4 regions of the Escherichia ruysiae genome follow, and region 1 is predicted to be linked to each of the others. Evidence: predicted binding sites of a transcription regulator. Region 1 holds the regulator's gene; each other region holds the start of a gene.
What was found. The regulator CRP, encoded in region 1, controls carbon source genes, mostly activating them, when cyclic AMP is high. The targets are predictions, from matches to a motif close to ATGTGANNNNNNTCACAT.
Positions count from the first base shown of each region.

Region 1 (5,584 bases):
CAATAACGCGTTGTAAATGCTGCTCCAGCGTGCCAGACGCGCCTTCGTGTGGCAGCATCTCTGGCGAGTCTATGATATTGGCGTCACCAGAACTCCCCGGTTCATCATATTCCAGCCGCTGCTGACAGCGTTGAATAGCGATTTCACAAGACTGCAAATACTCCTGCGCCAGTTCCGGCGGCAATGTCCGGTGCTCCCGCGCCAGCGTGGTCATGGCATTAATATGCTCAACAATAAACTGACTATGCGTAACCCACAGTTTCATATCTGCCAGATAATGGCTGTTAAACGCCGGTTCCTGCATCGCCTGGTTCAATGAGTTATACAAGGTGTTATGCGCCTGATTAACCCGCATTCGTTGCCAGGCTAGTGGCGTAGGTTGCGGATCTTTACTGAGGATCAGACGAATGGCCTCCTGGTAAGTTTCTAAGGCATCATGGGCGTTCTTGCGCAATAAGCCGCTCTGCCACTGCGGCCACAGCCAAACTGTGCCGCCGAAGGCAATCAGACAACCGATGATAGTATCGATTAGACGGGGGATGATGTACTGCTCGCCATTCAGCCATAACAGTTGCAGGGTATATACAGCGGTAATGGTAAAACCGACCGTCGCCCAGCCGTAGTTTTTGCGCAATATCAGGTAACTGGCGAGCGTGGTGAAAAGCATCAGCGTCAGGGTGTAACCTTCAGGGATTTTAAAGTGCAGTGCAACACCAGCAATAATTAATCCAACCACGGTTCCGACAGAACGATTCACAATTCGCAGACGAGTCGCGCCATAACCATTTTGCGTCACCAGCAATACCGTCATTAGTATCCAATAGGATTTCGGCAGATGCAGCGCGGTGCCCATCAGGCTGGCAACGCTTAACATCACACTCAGTCGTCCTGCATTACGCAGTGCTGGCGATTTCAGGGAAAGATAGCTTTTCAGCGCCGGGAGTAACGGCATTCGGCGCTGTTTATCGGCCAGTAAGTCACGGGTATAGAGTGGTTTTTGCGTTCGCAGCACGCGGGCGATGCGGCTGAAATGCCAGTAGCAGAATTGCCCTACAGGGTTATCCGGATGCTGGCGGGCGATTTTTTCCAGTGCGCCAATTTGCTTATCCATCGTAAAACGCGTCGGCAGGCGATGGTAAAGAATGTCATCAGCCAGCACGCGCAGGCGAGTGGCGACGGTTTGCGCATTCCAGCGGATAACCTCCTCCGCATGGCTACGCTCGACCAGCTTTTGCACCTCTTCTGGCTGATGCAAACTGACCGAGATGTGTTCCTGTAAATCCAGCGCCTCCTGGAAAATGCGCAGCATCCGCTTGTAATCGGTATTATTTTGCGCGGAAAGCATATGCATTTGCTGATAGCACTGGGTAATTAAATCGACCGCTTTTTGCTGGCGTTCCAGCAGCGGTGGCAACGCTTTCTCAGGATCGGTGTGCTGGGTAAGCAGGCTGTATTTGGCTTCGCAATAATCTGCCAGTTCACGGTACAGCAGGCTAAGTGACTCGCGTAGCGGTTGTTCGCGCCAGAGCCAGAACCAAAACCAGTTAAACAGCCCATACCAGAGTGTACCCAACGCATAGATGAGCAACGGTTCCCAGACGGGCATGTATCCCGCCAGACTTAAGGTAAAAATAGCTGCCAGCAGCGATGCGGGAAGTAATTTTGCGTGTAATGGCCCTAACTCGGCAGTAACGCCAAGTATCAACGTTAACCCTGTCAGCAGAAATGGCAGGGGGATATCTTTTTCCAGCAGCAGTTGTGTTAGCAAGCTGCACGTGGCAAACAGCGACGCACCAATAATTAAACGTTTGAAAAAGCGTTTATGGGGCGTATCAAGCCCCGCAATATTGCAACAGGCGGGGACGAGGGAAAAGAGCAGCCCAAGCCTTAATTCGCCAAGCAATAGACCAACGGCCACGGGCAAACATAGCACCAGCGTTTGTCGTAGTGCATAGTTGATATCAGGATGGTAAATCAGTCTGCGCCACATCGGGTTAAACAAAATGGCGCGCTACTCAGTAACGCGCCACTCCGACGGGATTAACGAGTGCCGTAAACGACGATGGTTTTACCGTGTGCGGAGATCAGGTTCTGATCTTCCAGCATCTTCAGAATGCGCCCCACGGTTTCACGAGAACAGCCGACAATCTGACCGATTTCCTGACGGGTAATTTTGATTTGCATACCGTCCGGGTGAGTCATGGCATCCGGTTGTTTTGCCAGGTTCAGCAGAGTCTGTGCAATGCGGCCTGTTACATCGAGGAATGCCAGGTTGCCCACTTTCTCTGAAGTGACTTGCAGGCGACGTGCCATCTGTGCGGAGAGACGCATCAGAATATCCGGGTTTACCTGAATTAATTGGCGGAATTTTTTGTAGGAAATTTCAGCCACTTCACAGGCGGTTTTCGCACGTACCCATGCGCTACGTTCCTGGCCTTCTTCAAACAGGCCCAGTTCGCCAATGAAATCACCCTGATTCAGATAAGAGAGGATCATTTCTTTACCCTCCTCGTCTTTGATCAGCACTGCCACAGAGCCTTTAACGATGTAGTACAGCGTTTCCGCTTTTTCACCCTGGTGAATAAGCGTGCTCTTGGATGGGTACTTATGAATGTGGCAATGAGACAAGAACCATTCGAGAGTCGGGTCTGTTTGCGGTTTGCCAAGCACCATGCGCGGTTATCCTCTGTTATAAGCTTTCTCCAGAGCCAGAAAACGCCGCTGTCTCTGGATTGCCGAAATGTGCTTCCCGCTACCTGGGAAGGGGCTATCAACTGAACTGCACGGTAATGTGACGTCCTTTACATACATGCAGTACATCAATGTATTACTGTAGCATCCTGACTGTTTTAGCATAGCTTTCGCGTTGTGTCTCCTGGTGTCTCGCTTCAGCATGACCCAGGTCGCCTTCCGTTGCGCGATTTGGTCAGTACGCGTACTCTGTCAGGAAAATTGACGCAATGGAGTTTCGATTATGCAAGCGCGTGTGAAGTGGGTCGAAGGGTTAACCTTTCTGGGCGAATCCGCCTCTGGTCACCAGATTTTAATGGACGGCAACTCAGGCGATAAAGCGCCAAGTCCGATGGAAATGGTGTTGATGGCGGCGGGTGGTTGCAGCGCCATTGATGTGGTTTCTATCCTGCAAAAAGGGCGTCAGGATGTGGTCGATTGTGAAGTAAAATTGACCTCTGAACGCCGCGAAGAGGCACCACGCCTGTTTACGCACATTAATCTGCATTTTATCGTCACCGGTCGCGACCTGAAGGATGCAGCGGTTGCGCGTGCGGTTGATCTCTCAGCCGAGAAGTATTGCTCAGTCGCGTTGATGCTGGAAAAAGCGGTAAATATTACTCACTCGTATGAAGTGGTTGCCGCGTGATTTAACTATCCCGTTGTGAAGCCGGAGAGTATTTTATCCGGCTTAATAGCAGAGTTACTCGATTTTCTTCCCTTCCATCAGTCGTTGCACCAGCGGCAGCATAATTAACTCCATTGCCAGACCCATTTTGCCGCCCGGCACCACTAATGTATTGATGTGGGAAATGAACGAGCCTTGCAGCATCGCCAACAGCCAGGGGAAATCGATTCCTTCCAGATTTCGAAAATGGATTACCACAAAGCTTTCATCCAGCGATGGGATGCCTTTTGCGGCGAAGGGGTTTGAGGTGTCAACGGTGGGGACGCGCTGGAAGTTAATGTGGGTGCGAGAAAACTGCGGTGTGATGTAGTTGATATAGTCTTCCATTGAGCGAACTACCGAGTCCATCACCGCTTCTCGCGAGTGCCCGCGCTCGCTGGTGTCGCGGATGAGTTTTTGAATCCACTCCAGGTTAACGATAGGCACTACACCAACCAGTAAATCCACATGCTGCGCGACGTTATGTTGTGGTGTGACCACGCCGCCGTGCAAACCTTCATAAAACAGCACATCGGTGGGTTCTGGCAGCGCCTGCCACGGGGTAAACGTACCTGGCACCTGATTCCACGGTACGGCTTCGTCGTAGGTATGCAGATATTTGCGAGATTTCCCTTTGCCGCTCAGGCCGTATTCAATGAAGGTTTGTTCCAGCAGGCCGAAGTCGTTAGCTTCGGGGCCGAAGTAACTGATATGCCGCCCGGCGTCGCGCGCTTTGCGGATCGCCATGTCCATTTCCGGGCGGGTGTAACGGTGAAAACTGTCGCCTTCTACCTCGGCTGAGCGCAGATTTAACTGCGCGAAGATTTTTCGAAACGCGAGGCTGGTAGTGGTGGTTCCCGCGCCGCTGGATCCTGTTACCGCAATGACCGGATGTTTGGCAGACATAGTAACTCCATGACTTAGCTATCATTATTATCTCGTCCGCCGACGGTTGCAGGTTATTCGCGAAACTGACTGCGCGGCATGATATTGACCGTTTCGTGCAGCTCCGACCATACCAGCACCGCTTCTCCGCACTGTAGCTGGCGTTTGACGTCGGCGACTTTCTGTTCAAGTGTACGCTCATGTTCACCATAATCGGTGCCTTCGCGTAACACAAAGCTTTCAATTAAATTTTCCAGCGTTTCGGGGGAGAGGTCTTGCCACGGAATCAACATGATTTCGCCTCCAGATACGTTGATAACCAGTCAGGAATGCGTGACTCCAGCCACATTTGCGGATGAAGTAATGTACCGCCAATAAAGCCAACATGACCGCCATGTTCCGTCAGTTGATACTCCACTTGCGGTGGGAGATTTTCCGGTTTCGGGATCACCTGATGATCCATAAACGGATCGTCTTTGGCGTGAATAATCAGCGTGGGTTTGGCGATCCGATTGAGCATCGGCATGGCGCTACACTGACGATAATAGTCGATAGCGTCGACGTAGCCGTGAATTTTGGCGGTGATTAGATCGTCAAATTCGCGGATGCGGCGTACCGATTTCAACTGTGCGAGATTAATCGGCAGCGTTCCGGGGTAGGCCGCCAGTTTGCGCGCAGCATTGGCTTTTAACAAGTTCAGCAAGTAACGCTGATAAACGCGGGAGAAGCCTTTATCCATGTGATAACTACAGGCTTCCAGCATAAACGGTGCAGAGACAATCGCCGCCGCATCAATCGGGAGGTCATTGCCTTCTTTGGCCAGCAAACAGGCCAGCATATTACCGCCGAGCGAATAGCCGACGGCAGCCGTTGGCGCATGACCAAATTCGCGTTGCAGCCAGCGTAAAAACCAACTGGCATCTTCGGTTTCGCCCGAATGGTAAATGCGGTGCATCCGGTTTGGTTCACCGCTGCACCCGCGAAAATGCATCACCACGCCCAGCCAGCCGCGCTTTTGCGCTGCCTCAACCAGACCATGTGCATAAGGACTATTGAGGCTGCCTTCGAGACCGTGGAAGACCACCAGACGCGGTTTATGCTTCGCTTGTGTGGGGTCTTCACTCCACGCGAGATCGACAAAGTCTCCGTCGGGCAACTCCAGCCGCTGCCAGTGCGGGATGAATTTCACCTGACGACGAAACAGACGCGGCAGCATGGTTTGGAGATGACAATTGCTGAAACCGCGCATAGGGGTGAATTCAGCACTGCTGCTGAATACATTGGCCTCGGTCGTCGTTATCT
Region 1 covers NZ_JAVIWS010000001.1:3,050,004-3,055,587, forward strand. The annotation lists gene RGV86_RS14665 (YccS/YhfK family putative transporter) at 1-1,990, opposite strand, end outside; gene crp (cAMP-activated global transcriptional regulator CRP) at 2,041-2,673, opposite strand; gene RGV86_RS14675 (OsmC family protein) at 2,975-3,379, shown strand; gene RGV86_RS14680 (phosphoribulokinase) at 3,434-4,303, opposite strand; gene RGV86_RS14685 (YheU family protein) at 4,357-4,575, opposite strand; gene RGV86_RS14690 (hydrolase) at 4,569-5,584, opposite strand, start outside.

Region 2 (5,584 bases), 340 kb from region 1:
AATTCCTGCCGTCACTAAAGGTTTAAAAGGCATTTCCGGTCTCCTGTCAGAACTTATAACCACGATGCAGCGCCACAACCCCTGCCGTCAGATTGTAGTAGTCGACACTTTCGAATCCGGCATCTTGCATCATGGCTTTCAGGGTATCCTGATCGGGATGCATACGGATGGATTCAGCCAGATAACGGTAGCTGTCGGCGTCATTCGCGACTAGCGAGCCAATACGCGGCAGAACATGGAAGGAGTAAGCGTCATAAGCTTTGCTTAATGGTTCGATAATCGGTTTCGAGAACTCAAGCACCAGCAGGCGGCCGCCGGGTTTCAGCACGCGATACATTGAACGCAGTGCTTTATCTTTATCGGTGACGTTACGCAGACCAAACGAAATGGTGATGCAATCAAAGGTGTTATCCGGGAACGGCAGCGCCTCGGCGTTCGCCTGAACATACTCAACGTTGCCAATCACGCCGATATTACGCAGTTTCTCGCGCCCCATTTTGAGCATGGATTCATTGATATCGGCGAGGACTACCTTGCCAGTTTCACCGACCAGGCGGGAGAATTTCGCTGTCAGGTCGCCGGTGCCGCCAGCCAGATCCAGCACAGTTTGCCCACGGCGTACGCCGCTGCAATCGATCGTGAATCGCTTCCACAAACGATGAATACCAAATGACATCAAATCATTCATGACATCGTATTTCGATGCCACGGAATGGAAAACGTGGGCGACCATATCCGCTTTTTGCTCTTTCGCGACGGTCTGAAAACCAAAGTGCGTCGTTTCTTGTGACTTATCCACCATCTCAATGCCTGCTCATCAAAAAATTGTTCCAGAAGTGTAACAGATTGGGCGTCGATGCCCTAGATTTCTACCCGGCGTAACTACCCCCAATGGGCTAGCGCGACTGCTGATTATATTCATCATCGCGTTGATAAGCTTCATCATTCGGCTGCCCCGGAACCGACCGCAGTCGATACTCTTCATCCTGACTCACCGCCTGTTCAGCCAAATCCGGATTAATCTCGCGTTTAATTTCTACCCCTAAACCGCGAAACGCTTCTGCCTGCGCCAGCACATTTCCGCGACCTGAAGAGAGTTTTTTCATTGCCTGACGATAGTTATCCTGCGCTTTGTCCAGACTTTGACCGATCGCTGACATATCATCGACAAACAAACGCATCTTGTCGTACAGCTTGCTGGCGCGATCGGCGATTTGCTGGGCGTTGCGACTTTGATGCTCATAACGCCACAGGTTGGCGATAGTACGCAACGCCACCAGCAGCGTGGTCGGGCTAACCAGCATGATATTGTTTTTCAACGCTTCTGTTATCAGCTCCGGCTGGCGATCAAGCGCCAGTAAAAACGCAGGTTCGACGGGGATAAACATCAGCACGTAATCCAGCGTTCTTAGCCCTGGTAGCTGTTGATAATCTTTACGCCCCAGCAAGCGGATATGGTTACGCACCGACGCGATATGTTCCTGCAATGCGCTTTCGCGAGTGTAGTCGTCTTCTGCATTGAAGTAGCGTTCATAGGCGACCAGCGTCATTTTGGCGTCGATCACCACATCTTTCCCCTGCGGTAGCCGCACGATGACATCCGGCTGCATCCGCGAGCGGGCGTCATTTTCGATGCTGACCTGGGTTTCATATTCATACCCTTCGCGCAGACCGGAAGCCTCCAGCACGCGCGTCAATACCACTTCGCCCCAGTTGCCCTGGGTTTTATTGTCACCTTTCAGCGCACGCGTCAGGTTGATTGCCTCCTGGGCCATTTGCGCGTTGAGCTGCTGGAGATTGCGAATTTCGTGGGTCAGGGTATGGCGTTCTTGTGCTTCTTTACCGAAGCTGTCCTGAACCTGACGGCGAAAACCGTCCAGTTGTTCACGCAGCGGCGACAACAGGCTGTTCAGGCTCTGACGGTTTTGCTCATCAACCCGGCGATTGCTGTGCTCAAAAATACGGTTGGCGAGGTTTTCAAATTGCTCGCTCAAACGCTGCTCGCTGTTAATCATCTGGCGAATTTTATCGTCAGCGTGTTGCTGTGCGGCCTCCATCCGCGTGGTCACTTCACGCAGATCAGCCTCCAGAGAGGTGTTAATACTTTGCAGGCTGCGCACTTCGTTATTGAGCAATTCACACTCTGCGCGCCAGTGCTCGCTTTGGGTAATTTGTTGTTTTGCCGCGCTTAACTCCGCGACCATCTCTTCACGTTCAGCTAATTGCTCGGCTTTTTGCTGCGCGTGCTGATAACTGGCAAACAGCCAGCCGATGGCCACACTGACCAGCGCAATAATGGCATAAACAATGATTGAGAAATCCACAAAGCCTCCTGACGCAACAACTTACCCGCACAAAATAGAATTGTGCTGTACAAACGTCCAGTTGGAAAGGCATTTCCTGCGAGGCGCTACGCAAAAATACAAAAGGCCGAACGCGTCGGCCTTCAGACAGGAGAAGAGAATTACAACAGACGGCGCGCCGCTTCCACCACGATTTTCACCGCATGGCTTTCAGTTTGTTTCATCGTCTCAGCATTCGGGATCTCTTGCTGGGTACGGTTAACGATAACGCCCGCCACCATACCAGCACGCAGGCCCTGGCTTGCACACATGGTCAGCAGAGTCGCAGATTCCATTTCATAGTTCATCACGCCCATCGCCTGCCACTCTTCCATAGAACCTTTAAAGTGACGGACTACGCGACCAGAGTAAGTATCGTAACGTTCCTGACCTGGATAGAAGGTATCAGAAGAAGCAGTCACGCCAACGTGAGTCGTCGCGCCAATGGATTTCGCTGCTTCAACCAGCGCAGTCGTACATTCGAAATCAGCGACAGCCGGGAACTCCAGCGGTGCGAAGTGCAGGCTCGCGCCATCCAGACGAACAGACGCCGTGGTAACCAGTACATCACCAACATTAATATGCGGCTGAATAGCGCCAGTTGTACCGATACGCAGGAAGGTGCGAATGCCCAGCTGTGCCAGTTCTTCAACGGCAATAGAAGTAGACGGGCCGCCGATACCGGTAGAGCAGACAATAACAGGTTTACCATCCAGCTCTGCACGCCAGGTGGTGAATTCGCGGTGAGATGCCAGCTTAACCGGCTTATCCATCAGCGCGGCGATCTTTTCCACACGATCCGGGTCGCCAGGGACGATGGCAAGCGTAGCCCCTTGTAAATCGTTTTTAGTGAGGCCGAGATGAAAAACATCAGACTTGGACATATACAACTCCTCTGTGAATCGGTTTAGTCAGAAGAAGCAAAAAGGTACTTTACCGAAGGGATTAAGATTTTTTCGTGATAGTCATCACTATGATGCAAATGTGTTGCATACATTTACTCATCAAAAGTGACTTAAATCACATAATTTACTCTTAAGTCAGTAAGGCCGCTTAAAAGATGAGCCATTTGAGGCAATGTGAATTGTTGCACGCTGACTATAGTTAACATTGCGCAAAATTTTTATAAGGGTACGGAGAATACCATGACAACAACACAACACTCTGGATTTGCACCTGCTGCATCCCCCCTCGCCTCGACCATCGTTCAGACTCCGGATGATGCGATTGTGGCAGGGTTCACCTCTATCCCTTCACAAGGGGATAACATGCCTGCTTATCATGCCCGTCCAAAACAGAGCGATGGCCCACTACCAGTGGTCATTGTAGTGCAGGAAATTTTTGGCGTGCATGAACATATCCGTGACATTTGTCGCCGTCTGGCGCTGGAGGGATATCTGGCTATCGCACCAGAACTCTACTTCCGCGAAGGTGATCCGAATGATTTCGCCGATATTCCCACGTTGCTAAGCGGTCTGGTAGCAAAAGTGCCTGACTCACAGGTGCTGGCCGATCTCGATCATGTCGCCAGTTGGGCGTCCCGCAACGGCGGCGATGTCCATCGTTTAATGATTACCGGATTTTGCTGGGGCGGACGTATCACCTGGTTGTATGCCGCGCACAACCCGCAGCTGAAAGCGGCAGTGGCGTGGTACGGCAAGCTGACAGGCGATAAGTCGCTGAATTCACCGAAACAACCTGTTGATATCGCAACCGATCTTAACGCGCCGGTTCTCGGCTTATATGGCGGTCAGGATAACAGCATTCCGCAGGAGAGCGTCGAAACCATGCGTCAGGCGCTGCGGGCAGCAAACGCGAAAGCGGAGATTATCGTGTACCCGGATGCCGGTCATGCATTTAACGCCGATTATCGCCCGAGCTATCATGCCGAGTCTGCGAAAGACGGTTGGCAGCGTATGCTGGAATGGTTTAAGCAGTATGGTGGGAAGAAGTCGCTGTAATGAGAAAAGACCGGGTGGTATTACCACCCGGTTTGGAGTTTATCCCCGACGCAAATTCTGTGCCGCCTGCACCATGTTCGCCAGTGCCGCGCGGGTTTCTGGCCAGCCGCGCGTTTTCAGGCCGCAGTCCGGGTTGACCCACAGGCGCTCTGCCGGAATGCGTTTTGCCGCTTTCTTCAGCAGGGCTTCAATCCATTCCACGCTCGGTACGTTTGGCGAGTGAATGTCATAGACGCCTGGACCGATTTCATTCGGATAATCAAACTCTTCGAATGACTCCAGCAACTCCATGTCGGAACGCGAGGTTTCGATAGTGATGACGTCAGCATCCAGCGCCGCAATCGAATCCATGATGTCGTTGAACTCGCAATAACACATGTGAGTGTGGATCTGCGTTTCATCCTTCGCCACGGCGGCGTTGATACGGAAAGCTTCCACGCCCCACTGGAGATATGCATCCCAGTCGCTGCGACGCAGCGGTAAACCTTCGCGCAGCGCCGGTTCATCAATCTGGATGATGCCAATTCCAGCGGCTTCCAGATCGGCCACTTCATCACGCAGCGCCAGCGCAATTTGTTTGGCAATGGTTTCACGGCTGACGTCTTCGCGCGGGAATGACCAGCAAAGAATGGTCACCGGGCCGGTCAGCATCCCTTTTACCGGTTTGTCGGTCAGCGATTGCGCATACTTCGCCCACTCCACGGTGATCGGTGCCGGGCGGCTAACGTCACCAATAACAATCGGTGGCTTCACGCAGCGGGAACCGTAGCTCTGTACCCAACCGTTTTGCGTAAAGACAAAACCGTCGAGGTGCTCACCAAAGTATTCCACCATGTCATTACGCTCAGCCTCACCATGCACCAGCACATCCAGTCCTAAACGTTCCTGCTCAACAATGGCCTGTTTGATATGTTCCGCAATACCCGTGCGGTAGTTGTTGGCGTCGAGATTGCCCTTTTTGAAATCCAGACGCAGGGTACGAATTTCTGTAGTTTGCGGGAAAGAGCCAATCGTGGTGGTCGGCCAGGCTGGCAGTTTAAAACGCGCACGCTGGGCTTCAGCACGCACTTCATAAACGTTCGCACGCTGGCTGTCCTGGGCGGTAATCGCCGCCAGACGCTTTTCTACCGCCGGATTATGTACGCGGGTAGAGTGACGACGCGCCTGAATCGGGGCGCTCCACTCTGCCAGAGCTGCCGTATCACCACTGTTCAGCGCATCGCGCAGTAGAGCCAGTTCATGACATTTTTGCAGGGCGAAGGCAAACCAGCTTTTCACTTC
Region 2 covers NZ_JAVIWS010000001.1:2,706,232-2,711,815, reverse strand. The annotation lists gene ubiJ (ubiquinone biosynthesis protein UbiJ) at 1-33, opposite strand, end outside; gene ubiE (bifunctional demethylmenaquinone methyltransferase/2-methoxy-6-polyprenyl-1,4-benzoquinol methylase UbiE) at 47-802, opposite strand; gene rmuC (DNA recombination protein RmuC) at 897-2,324, opposite strand; gene udp (uridine phosphorylase) at 2,465-3,226, opposite strand; gene RGV86_RS13125 (dienelactone hydrolase family protein) at 3,488-4,303, shown strand; gene metE (5-methyltetrahydropteroyltriglutamate--homocysteine S-methyltransferase) at 4,343-5,584, opposite strand, start outside.
Region 2: udp (uridine phosphorylase) is a predicted target of CRP. The motif match lies at 3,351-3,368, and genes of this name have one in related genera.

Region 3 (5,584 bases), 180 kb from region 1:
AGTACCGGATATTATAAAAACCAAGGGACCGCGCAAAACATCCAGTTAGAGCTACAGGATGACAGTGGCAACACATTGAATACTAGCGCAACCAAAACAGTTCAGGTGGATGATTCCTCACAATCAGCGCACTTCCCGTTACAGGTCAGAGCATTGACGGTAAATGGCGGAGCCACTCAGGGAACCATTCAGGCAGTGGTTAGCATCACCTATACCTACAGCTGAACCCGAAGAGATGATTGTAATGAAACGAGTTATTACCTTGTTTGCTGTACTGCTGATGGGCTGGTCGGTAAATGCCTGGTCATTCGCCTGTAAAACCGCCAATGGCACAGCTATCCCAATTGGCGGTGGCAGCGCCAATGTCTATGTCAGCCTTGCGCCCGCCGTGAATGTGGGGCAAAACTTGGTCGTGGATCTTTCGACGCAGATCTTTTGCCATAACGATTACCCGGAAACCATTACAGACTATGTCACACTGCAACGAGGTTCAGCTTATGGCGGTGTGTTATCTAATTTTTCCGGAACCGTAAAATATAATGGTAGTAGCTATCCTTTCCCGACCACCAGCGAAACGCCGCGCATTGTTTATAATTCGAGAACGGATAAGCCCTGGCCGGTGGCGCTTTATCTGACGCCTGTCAGCAGTGCGGGTGGCGTTGCGATTAAGGCAGGCTCATTAATTGCCGTGCTTATTTTGCGACAGACCAACAACTATAACAGCGATGATTTCCAGTTCGTCTGGAATATTTACGCCAATAATGATGTGGTGGTGCCCACTGGCGGCTGTGATGTTTCCGCTCGTGATGTCACCGTTACACTGCCGGACTATCCCGGTTCGGTGCCGATTCCTCTTACCGTTTATTGTGCGAAAAGCCAAAACCTGGGGTATTACCTTTCAGGCACAACCGCAGATGCGGGCAACTCGATTTTCACCAATACCGCGTCGTTTTCGCCAGCACAGGGAGTCGGCGTACAGTTGACGCGCAACGGAACGATTATTCCAGCGAATAGCACTGTGTCATTAGGGGCAGTAGGGACTTCGGCGGTAAGTCTGGGATTAACGGCAAATTACGCACGTACTGGAGGGCAGGTGACTGCAGGTAATGTGCAGTCGATTATTGGTGTTACTTTTGTTTATCAATAAAGAAATCACAGGGCTTGCTAATGCTGGTACGTAATATTACGTGATGCGCCAGGCTACCTGCAAAACCTGCATGTTAGCCCTTTGTAGGCCAGATAAGACGCGCCAGCGTCGCATCAGGCATACACAAAGCGCACTTTGCTGGTCTGTTCCCCTCACCCTAACCCTCTCCCCGGAGGGGCGAGGGGACTGTCTGGGCACATTTTTAGACTTTGTCATCAGTCAGAGCCTGCCATTGGCAGGCTCTGGTGTTCCTTTACGCTACCATGCTGATAATCAACACAATAATCAGCCCAACCACGGAGTTGACCAGTTCCAGCAGACCCCATGTTTTTAACGTGTCTTTTACCGACAGGTCAAAATAACCCTTAAACAACCAGAAAGATGCATCGTTAATGTGGGTGAGGGTGTTGGAACCTGCAGCCGTCGCCAGCACCAGCAGCGCCGGATTCACGCCAACCAGTTGACCGGTTGCCGGATCAAGGATTGCAGCACTGATAATCCCGGCGGCAGTCATCGCCGAAACCACACCCTGACCGGTCGCCAGACGAATCAGTACGGTGATCAGCCACGCCATGATGTAGGGCGAAATATTGCCATGCGACATCAACATGCCGATGGTGTCACCAATGCCGGTGTCGATGATGGTCTGCTTCAGTACGCCGCCAGCACCGATGATCAGAATCACCATCGCAATGCTTTTTACCGAGCTTTCAAAGGCGTTCATTACCCACTGCATATCGTGCCCGCGCGCGGTGCCAAAGAGTACGAATGCAACCACCATCGCAATAAACATTGCAATCGGCGAGGAACCGATAAAGTTAACCACTTCCCAGGCAGGGGTCTCTTTTACCAGCCAGATATTGGCGATGGTGGTGGAGATCATAATGATCGCTGGGATCAGCGGCACCAGAATCGAAACGCCGAAAGAAGGCAGATTGTTCATATCTACCGGTTGATCTGCTTTCAGAAATGACGGCGTTGGGCGTTCCAGATTACCGAGGAACTTCGGCAGGATCAGGCCAGCGCAGATTACACTTGGGATCGTCACCAGTACGCCATAGATATAAACCATCCCCATATCCGCGCCATAAGCATTTACCAGCGCCACCGGGCCCGGCTGCGGCGGGAACAGTGAATGTGCGGTAGTGGCAGCTGCTACTGCCGGAATAGCCAGTTTCAGGAACGGGATTTTGGCTTCGGCTGCAATCACGATCACCAGCGGTGCCAACATGATAAAGGCCACTTCATAGAACATCGCCAGACCGAAAATCAAGCCGATGATAATCACCGATATCTGAACATAGCGCAGACCGAGACGCGCCAGCAGCGTGTGCGCTATCTGGTGAGCCGCGCCAGAGTCGACCATCAATTTACCGATGACCGCACCGAATACCACGATGATCGCCAGTTCCCCCAGCGTGTTGCCGAAGCCCGCTTTCATGGTGTGAAGCAGCGACATCAAATCCATGCCCGCCAGCATCCCGACGGACAGCGCCGCCACTAGCAAAGCCACCATTGAATTGATTTTGAACTTCAAATTCAGTACCAGCATCAGGCCAATGCCGAATACCACCCAGAGAATGTTAAGCACATGCATAACGTTTTACCTTACCTGGTTGAACCGTTGTTATTTTGGGCGACATGTTATGTAAATTGGTCAACCATTGTTGCGATGAATATCACATACCCTGATCAATAACCGTTGTTTACCCTTGCTGTAATTTGCAACAATCGGCGGGAGAGTAGATTTCTTGTGATGTGGTTAACCAATTTTAGAATCCGGGTTGACATGTCTTACCAAAAGGTAGAACTTATACGCCATCTCATCCGGTGCGACGCCACGGCTGTGGTCTGGTTGTTCATCCGGATACCTAAACAACTCCGGGGTTCCGCGTCTCTTCGCTGTTGAACCCACTATGTGAAAGAGGAAAAATCATGGAACAGACCTGGCGCTGGTACGGCCCAAACGATCCGGTTTCTTTAGCTGATGTCCGTCAGGCGGGCGCAACTGGCGTGGTTACCGCGCTGCACCATATCCCGAACGGCGAAGTATGGTCCGTAGAAGAGATCCTCAAACGCAAGGCTATCGTTGAAGATGCTGGCCTGGTGTGGTCTGTCGTAGAAAGCGTGCCAATTCACGAAGATATCAAAACCCATACCGGCAACTATGAGCAGTGGATCGCTAACTATCAGCAGACCCTGCGCAACCTTGCGCAGTGCGGTATTCGCACCGTGTGCTACAACTTCATGCCAGTGCTCGACTGGACCCGTACTGACCTCGAATACGTACTGCCGGACGGCTCCAAAGCCCTGCGTTTCGACCAGATCGAATTTGCTGCGTTTGAAATGCACATCCTGAAGCGCCCAGGCGCGGAAGCGGATTACACCGAAGAAGAAATTGCTCAGGCTGCTGAACGCTTCGCCACTATGAGCGACGAAGACAAAGCGCGTCTGACCCGTAACATCATTGCTGGTCTGCCGGGCGCGGAAGAAGGCTACACCCTCGACCAGTTCCGTAAGCACCTGGAGCTGTACAAAGATATCGACAAAGCGAAGCTGCGCGAAAACTTTGCGGTCTTCCTGAAAGCCATTATTCCGGTTGCCGAAGAAGTTGGCGTGCGTATGGCTGTTCACCCGGACGATCCGCCGCGCCCGATCCTCGGCCTGCCGCGCATTGTTTCCACCATTGAAGATATGCAGTGGATGGTTGATACCGTAAACAGCATGGCGAACGGTTTCACCATGTGCACCGGTTCTTACGGCGTGCGTGCTGACAACGATCTGGTTGATATGATCAAGCAGTTCGGTCCGCGTATTTACTTCACCCATCTGCGTTCCACCATGCGTGAAGATAACCCGAAAACCTTCCACGAAGCGGCGCACCTGAACGGTGACGTTGATATGTACGAAGTGGTGAAAGCGATTGTTGAAGAAGAACACCGTCGTAAAGCGGAAGGCAAAGAAGACCTGATCCCGATGCGTCCGGACCACGGTCATCAGATGCTGGACGACCTGAAGAAGAAAACCAACCCAGGTTACTCCGCGATTGGTCGTCTGAAAGGCCTGGCCGAAGTTCGCGGTGTCGAACTGGCGATCCAGCGCGCTTTCTTTAGCCGTTAATACCCACCGGCATGGCTGCGCGCCGTGCCGGTTCCTTCTTCCTTGCCGTCACTCTCTGAAGACGGATTCTGGAGTTTACGATGACTACTATTGTTGACAGCAATCTGCCGGTTGCCCGCCCGTCATGGGATCATTCTCGTCTGGAATCACGCATTGTGCATCTCGGTTGCGGGGCGTTTCACCGCGCGCACCAGGCGCTGTACACCCATCATCTGCTGGAAAGCACCGACAGCGACTGGGGTATCTGCGAAGTTAACCTGATGCCAGGTAACGACCGTGTGCTGATCGAAAACCTGAAAAAACAGCAACTGCTGTACACCGTGGCGGAAAAAGGTGCAGAAAGCACTGAACTGAAAATTATCGGTTCGATGAAAGAAGCTCTGCATCCGGAAATCGACGGTTGCGAAGGTATTCTCAACGCAATGGCGCGTCCGCAAACAGCGATTGTCTCCCTGACGGTCACGGAAAAAGGTTACTGCGCCGATGCGGCAAGCGGTCAGTTGGATCTCAATAACCCGCTGATCAAGCACGACCTGGAAAATCCGACCGCGCCGAAGTCCGCGATTGGTTACATCGTTGAAGCTCTGCGCCTGCGTCGTGAAAAAGGGCTGAAAGCGTTTACCGTAATGTCCTGCGACAACGTGCGTGAAAACGGTCATGTGGCGAAAGTTGCCGTTCTGGGGCTGGCTCAGGCGCGCGACCCACAGCTGGCGGCATGGATTGAAGAAAATGTCACCTTTCCGTGCACCATGGTTGACCGCATTGTTCCGGCGGCGACGCCAGAAACCTTACAGGAAATTGCTGATCAACTGGGTGTTTACGATCCGTGCGCGATTGCCTGTGAACCGTTCCGTCAGTGGGTGATTGAAGATAACTTCGTTAATGGTCGCCCGGACTGGGATAAAGTGGGCGCACAGTTCGTTTCGGACGTTGTACCATTCGAAATGATGAAACTGCGTATGCTCAACGGCAGCCACTCTTTCCTGGCGTACCTTGGTTACCTCGGTGGCTATGAAACCATTGCTGATACCATGACTAACCCGGCTTATCGCAAAGCCGCCTTTGCCCTGATGATGCAGGAACAAGCGCCAACGCTGTCGATGCCGGAAGGGACTGACCTGAACGCCTATGCGACGCTGCTGATCGAGCGTTTCAGCAACCCGTCTCTGCGTCACCGCACCTGGCAGATTGCGATGGACGGCAGCCAGAAGTTACCGCAGCGTCTGCTGGACCCGGTGCGTCTGCACCTGCAAAACGGCGGTAGCTGGCGTCACCTGGCGCTCGGCGTGGCGGGCTGGATGCGTTACACCCAGGGTG
Region 3 covers NZ_JAVIWS010000001.1:3,228,262-3,233,845, forward strand. The annotation lists gene fimG (type 1 fimbrial minor subunit FimG) at 1-225, shown strand, start outside; gene fimH (type 1 fimbria D-mannose specific adhesin FimH) at 245-1,147, shown strand; gene gntP (gluconate permease GntP) at 1,401-2,744, opposite strand; gene uxuA (mannonate dehydratase) at 3,083-4,267, shown strand; gene RGV86_RS15670 (fructuronate reductase) at 4,348-5,584, shown strand, end outside.
Region 3: uxuA (mannonate dehydratase) is a predicted target of CRP. The motif match lies at 2,815-2,832, and genes of this name have one in related genera.

Region 4 (5,584 bases), 1.9 Mb from region 1:
ATCAATGTGCTCTACCCGTTCACCTTCGGTCAACATGCGGATAGCTTCATTAATGTAAGGCGCTAAGATGCGATTGACGTAAAACCCGGCTTTGTCACGCACGACAATTGGCGTTTTACCCTGTTTTTTCGCCAGTTTTACCGTGGTGGCGATGGTTTGCGCCGATGTAACCGCATGAGGAATGATCTCCACCAGCGGCATTTTTTCCACCGGACTGAAGAAATGCAGGCCGATAACTTGCTCTGGTCGCGTGGCGTGAGTGGCAATATCGCCAATCGGTAAAGATGAGGTATTCGAAGCAAAGATGGTATGAGCGGCGCAATTCTGCTCAACTTCTGCCACCATTTGTTGTTTTAATTCGAGATTTTCAAACACTGCTTCAATAATCAGATCGCGATGGGCAAAGCCGCGATAATCCGTCGTTCCCGAAATTAATGCCAGTTGATTGTCGCGTTCACTGGCTTTGAGATGCCGACGGCGCACTTTGCCCTCAAGCTGATCCCAACTGTATTTCAGCGCATGATTAATCCCCTGGACGTTGATATCTTTAATTCGTACCGGCAGACCCGCTTTACAGGCAGTGACGTAAGCAATACCGCCGCCCATCAAACCACCACCTAAAATTCCCACACTATTTAAAGGAGCGGGGGCAACATCGCTGCCGGGATCTTTCTTCACGTCGGTACTGGCAAAAAAGATATTGCGCAATGCCTTTGATTGCGACGTCATCGCCAGTTCACCAAAGGCTCGAGCTTCAGCGTCATAGCCGCTACTGGTGCCCTGCGCTAACCCGGTCTCGATAACCTCAAGAATACGTTTTGTCGCCGGGTAGTTGCCCTGGGTTTTCTGTTCTGTTTTTTTGCTTACCATTTTGAATAACAGCGCACGACCTAATGGCCCCGCCATCACACGTTTGCGAATCGGAAGTGCCCGCGAAACCGGACGATCCTGCTTCGCCAGCTCTACAGCGGCTTCCAGTAAAATGGAGTGCGGAACGACGTCATCCACCAGTCCCAGCTTTAACGCCTGTTTTGCCCGAAGCTGCTTGCCGGTGAGGATCATCTCTAATGCTGTGCTGACACCTATCAGGCGCGGTAAACGCTGGGTGCCACCTGAACCGGGTAACAACCCAAGCTGAACTTCAGGCAAACCGAGCACCGTTTTAGGATCGTCAGTACAAACACGACCGTGGCACGCCAGCGCCAACTCCAGTCCACCGCCCAGGCAAGCGCCGTGAATGGCGGCAATAACCGGAACTGGCAAGGCATGAATTTCCGCCATCAACTGTTGCCCCTGCCGCGCCAGTGCTTCCGCTTCTTGCGCCGTTTTGCAGTTGCCGATCATGTTGATATCCGCGCCGGCAATAAAGTTGTCCGGTTTCGCGGAGATAAACACCACGCCGCGCAGATCTTTATTTTCGCGGAGTTGTTTAATAATGGTGCGTACCTGTGAGGCAAACTCCGCCTTCAGGGTGTTCATTTTCTCGCCAGGAACATCAATGGTGATGACGGCAATATTGTCCAGACGCATATTGAGGGTAAATGCTGATGCCATTTCCATTATTCCGCCTCCAGAACCATTGCTGCACCAAGCCCACCTGCGGCACAGGCGGTCACTAAACCAAATCCACCGCCGCGACGGCGAAGTTCATGCAATGTCTGGGTTATCATCCGCGCACCAGTAGCCGCGAAGGGATGTCCGTAAGCAATCGAACCGCCAAGCACGTTAAATTTGCTGTCGTCCACTTCACCAGTGGCATGTGCACGCCCCAGCACATCGCGGGCAAAACGTTCACTACCCAGCAACTGAATATTCGCCAGCGTCTGGGCAGCAAATGCTTCATGCATATCAATCAATGTCAGATCGCTCATCGTTAAACCGGCACGTTCCAGCGCCAGCGGCGTTGACCAGGCTGGACCGAGCAACATGTCCTGCCAGACATCTATCGCGGTAAATGCATAACTGCGCAGATACCCCAGCGGCACCAGCCCTAATTCTTTCGCCCGCGATTCGGTCATCAGGATCACCGCCGCAGCGCCATCGGTCAGCGGCGTACTGTTCGCTGCCGTTACCGTTCCGTGTTTACGATCAAACGCCGGACGCAGCTTTGCGTAATCAGCAAGCGAGGAATTACCGCGAATATTGTTGTCTTCGGCAAGCGGTTGTTTATAAGGGGGGATAAAGGCGGTCATCACTTCTTCTTTGAGTTTACCTTCCGACCACGCCTGAGCGGCTCGCTGATGCGAACGGTGCGCTAATGCATCTTGCTGTTCGCGGGTGATGCCGTAGGTTTTCGCCATTTGTTCAGCGGTGTCACCCATCCGCAAGCCGGTGGAATATTCCGCTACCGCAGGCGGCACGGGCATTAAGTCACGCAAACGCAGACGAGAGAAAAGTTTCAGACGCTGGCTCATTGTGCGGGCTTTGTTGACATCCACCAGCACGCGCGCCAGTTTTTTGCTAACGCCAATCGGCAATACCGACGAGGAATCTGCCCCACCGGCAATCCCCGCACGAATGGTTCCCGCCATCAGGCTTTCGGCGACGTTTGCAACAGCCTGGAAACTGGTGGCACAGGCACGACTGACGCTGTAAGCATCGGTATGGACGTTCATTCCGGTGCCAAGAACAATTTCACGCGCAATGTTGGGGGCTTCCGGCATTTGTACGACCTGACCAAAGACCAGTTGTTCAATCACTTCGGCGGGGATCTCGCTACGAGCAAGCAGTTCTCCGACGACCATCTTCCCCAAATCAACAGCGGGAATACCATGAAAAGCCGTCGCCTGGCGAGCAAAAGGCGTGCGTAATCCGCTAACAATGGCGATACGATCGCCCTGGCGGGTAACCAGCGGTAAAACCTGACCCATAACACTCCCCTGTAAAAAAATAGATAAAGTGGTCTGACCTGATCATAGTCTTAACCATTTTTTTACATTTAGCCAAGTGGAGAAAAGGGAAAGTGGGAGCTATGACACAGAGAGAAAAGAAGAAGAGAAAACAAAACGCCCCTGCCAGCAACTGGCAGGGGCGTGCGTACCTGAGAGGAATTAACGCAGACCCAGCTGGAAGATCAGCATTTCAGCTTCGCAGGCAAAAGTGAAATCGATATCCAGGCGAACACCATCAGACTCTTCAGTGAAAGTCGGGGTGATTTTGCACGGTTCGGATTCCACGCTACGGGCTTTTTCAGTCAGCGCCGCCAGCGTTTGTTCTGCTTCTGCGCGGTTTGCAAACACGCGGCTGTAAGACGCGGTGCAATCGGAGTTGTCCATAATGGTGCCAACATCCATACAGCAGCAAACCGGGGTTTCATCAGCACTACATTTACTCATCGTTGATTTCCTCTGTATGTGCACCCAAGGTGCCAGATAAACGTTGCGGATATTTTACGCTTCCGGAAAGTGCTGCTCCAGTTGTTAATTCTGCAAAATCGGATAAGTGACCGAAATCACACTTAAAAATGATCTAAAACAAAATTCACCCGGATGGATGAGTGCGCCACCTCTAAATTTTGCCAGCTGGATCGCGTTTCTTAGATCATATTTGAAAAAAGATAGAAACATACTTGCAACATCCTATCTGGTCAGACCTATACTCTCGCCACTGGTCTGATTTCTAAGATGTACATCAGCCCCTACACTTCGCGCTCCTGTTACAGCACGTAACATAGTTTGTATAAAAATAAATTATTGAGGTTATGGTCATGAGCCAGAAAACCCTGTTTACAAAGTCTGCTCTCGCAGTCGCAGTGGCACTTATCTCCACCCAGGCCTGGTCGGCAGGCTTTCAGTTAAACGAATTTTCTTCCTCTGGCCTGGGTCGGGCTTATTCAGGGGAAGGCGCAATTGCCGATGATGCCGGTAACGTCAGCCGTAACCCCGCGTTGATTACCATGTTTGACCGCCCGACTTTTTCTGCGGGTGCGGTTTATATTGATCCGGATGTAGATATTACCGGGCATTCTAATTTAACCGGTCAGAGTGCAAATGCTAAAAATATCGCACCGACAGCGTGGGTCCCTAACCTGCACTTTGTCGCGCCTATTAACGATCAGTTTGGTTGGGGAGCGTCAATAACGTCCAACTACGGCCTGGCTACGGAATTTACCGACAACTATGCTGCTGGTATCTATGGCGGTAAAACCGATCTGCAGACAATCAACCTTAACCTTAGCGGGGCTTATCGCCTTAACAATAGCTGGAGTTTTGGTCTTGGTTTTGATGCTGTTTACGCCAAGGCAAAAATTGAGCGTTACGCCGGTTCGCTGGGGCCTTTGTTGTCTCAACAGTTGATTGCCCAAGGTGTACCCGCGTCATTGACCAATGGTATTAATACTCCGGACTCTCAAATTGCTCATCTGAAAGGTGACGAGTGGGGCTTTGGCTGGAACGCGGGTATTCTTTATGAACTGGATAAAGATAACCGTTGGGGCCTGACATATCGTTCAGAAGTTAAAATCGACTTCGAAGGGGATTACAAAAGCTCCATTAACCCAAATCTGAACAACATTTTGGGTAATATGGGCTTGCCGTATGGCACGATGGGTGCAACACAAAATGGATCCTTGACGCTCAACCTGCCTGAGATGTGGGAGATTTCTGGTTATAACCGTGTTGCGCCGCAGTGGGCAATTCACTACAGCATGGCCTATACCAGCTGGAGTCAGTTCCAGGAGTTGAAAGCGAAAGGCGATAGTGGTCAGACGCTGTTCTATAAAGATGAAGGATTCCGTGACGCATATCGTATCGCGTTGGGTACAACCTACTATTACGATAAAAACTGGACCTTCCGTACCGGTATCGCCTATGACGACAGCCCGGTTCCGGCAGATAAACGCTCTATTTCCATTCCTGACCAGGATCGTTTGTGGTTAAGTGCTGGGTTAACCTATGCATTTAATGAAGATGCATCCATTGACGTTGGCGCATCTTATATGCATGGTCAGAAAGTGAAATTCACCGAAGGTGAAGGTGCGGCAGCTTATTCTTTCGAGTCTGAAGGTAAAGCCTGGCTGTTCGGGACTAACTTTAACTACGCGTTCTAATAACACGTTCGTTTAATAAGAAAAAAGGTGAGTTTTACGACTCACCTTTTTTATTTGCGTCTTATTCAGAATCGATATCTTTTAAATCATCCTGAATCGCTTGCGCGTTCGGGTTTTCTTGCGGTTTGAGCTCACCGCCATTGGCGATGAAATCATGACGCTGGAAGTAAGCCTCGCGCACCATAATGTAAGGATCGGAGGACTGACGAAGCAAGCCGTCAGAATCCAGCAACTGCGCACGAGTTTCGATCCCTTCAAGCGTCCATTTACCCACCGACATCGGCCAGGTCAGCCAGGAAAGTACCGGGTAAAGGCTGTCTGCCATATCACCGCCGTCATCACGCAGCGTAAAGCTACCGTAGAACGGTAACTGAACGTACGGCCCATAACCCACGCCATAGTGACCGAGCGTACTGCCAAAACGGTGAGGTTCGGTGCGTTGCAGTTTCGGATTCGCCATCCCAGCAACATCAATAAAACCGCCCATTCCCAAAATGGTGTTCAGGAAAAAGCGGGTAAAGTGGACCATCCCCTGAT
Region 4 covers NZ_JAVIWS010000001.1:1,180,669-1,186,252, forward strand. The annotation lists gene fadJ (fatty acid oxidation complex subunit alpha FadJ) at 1-1,560, opposite strand, end outside; gene fadI (acetyl-CoA C-acyltransferase FadI) at 1,560-2,870, opposite strand; gene RGV86_RS05975 (YfcZ/YiiS family protein) at 3,051-3,335, opposite strand; gene fadL (long-chain fatty acid transporter FadL) at 3,707-5,047, shown strand; gene mlaA (phospholipid-binding lipoprotein MlaA) at 5,109-5,584, opposite strand, start outside.
Region 4: RGV86_RS05975 (YfcZ/YiiS family protein) is a predicted target of CRP. The motif match lies at 3,440-3,457, and genes of this name have one in related genera.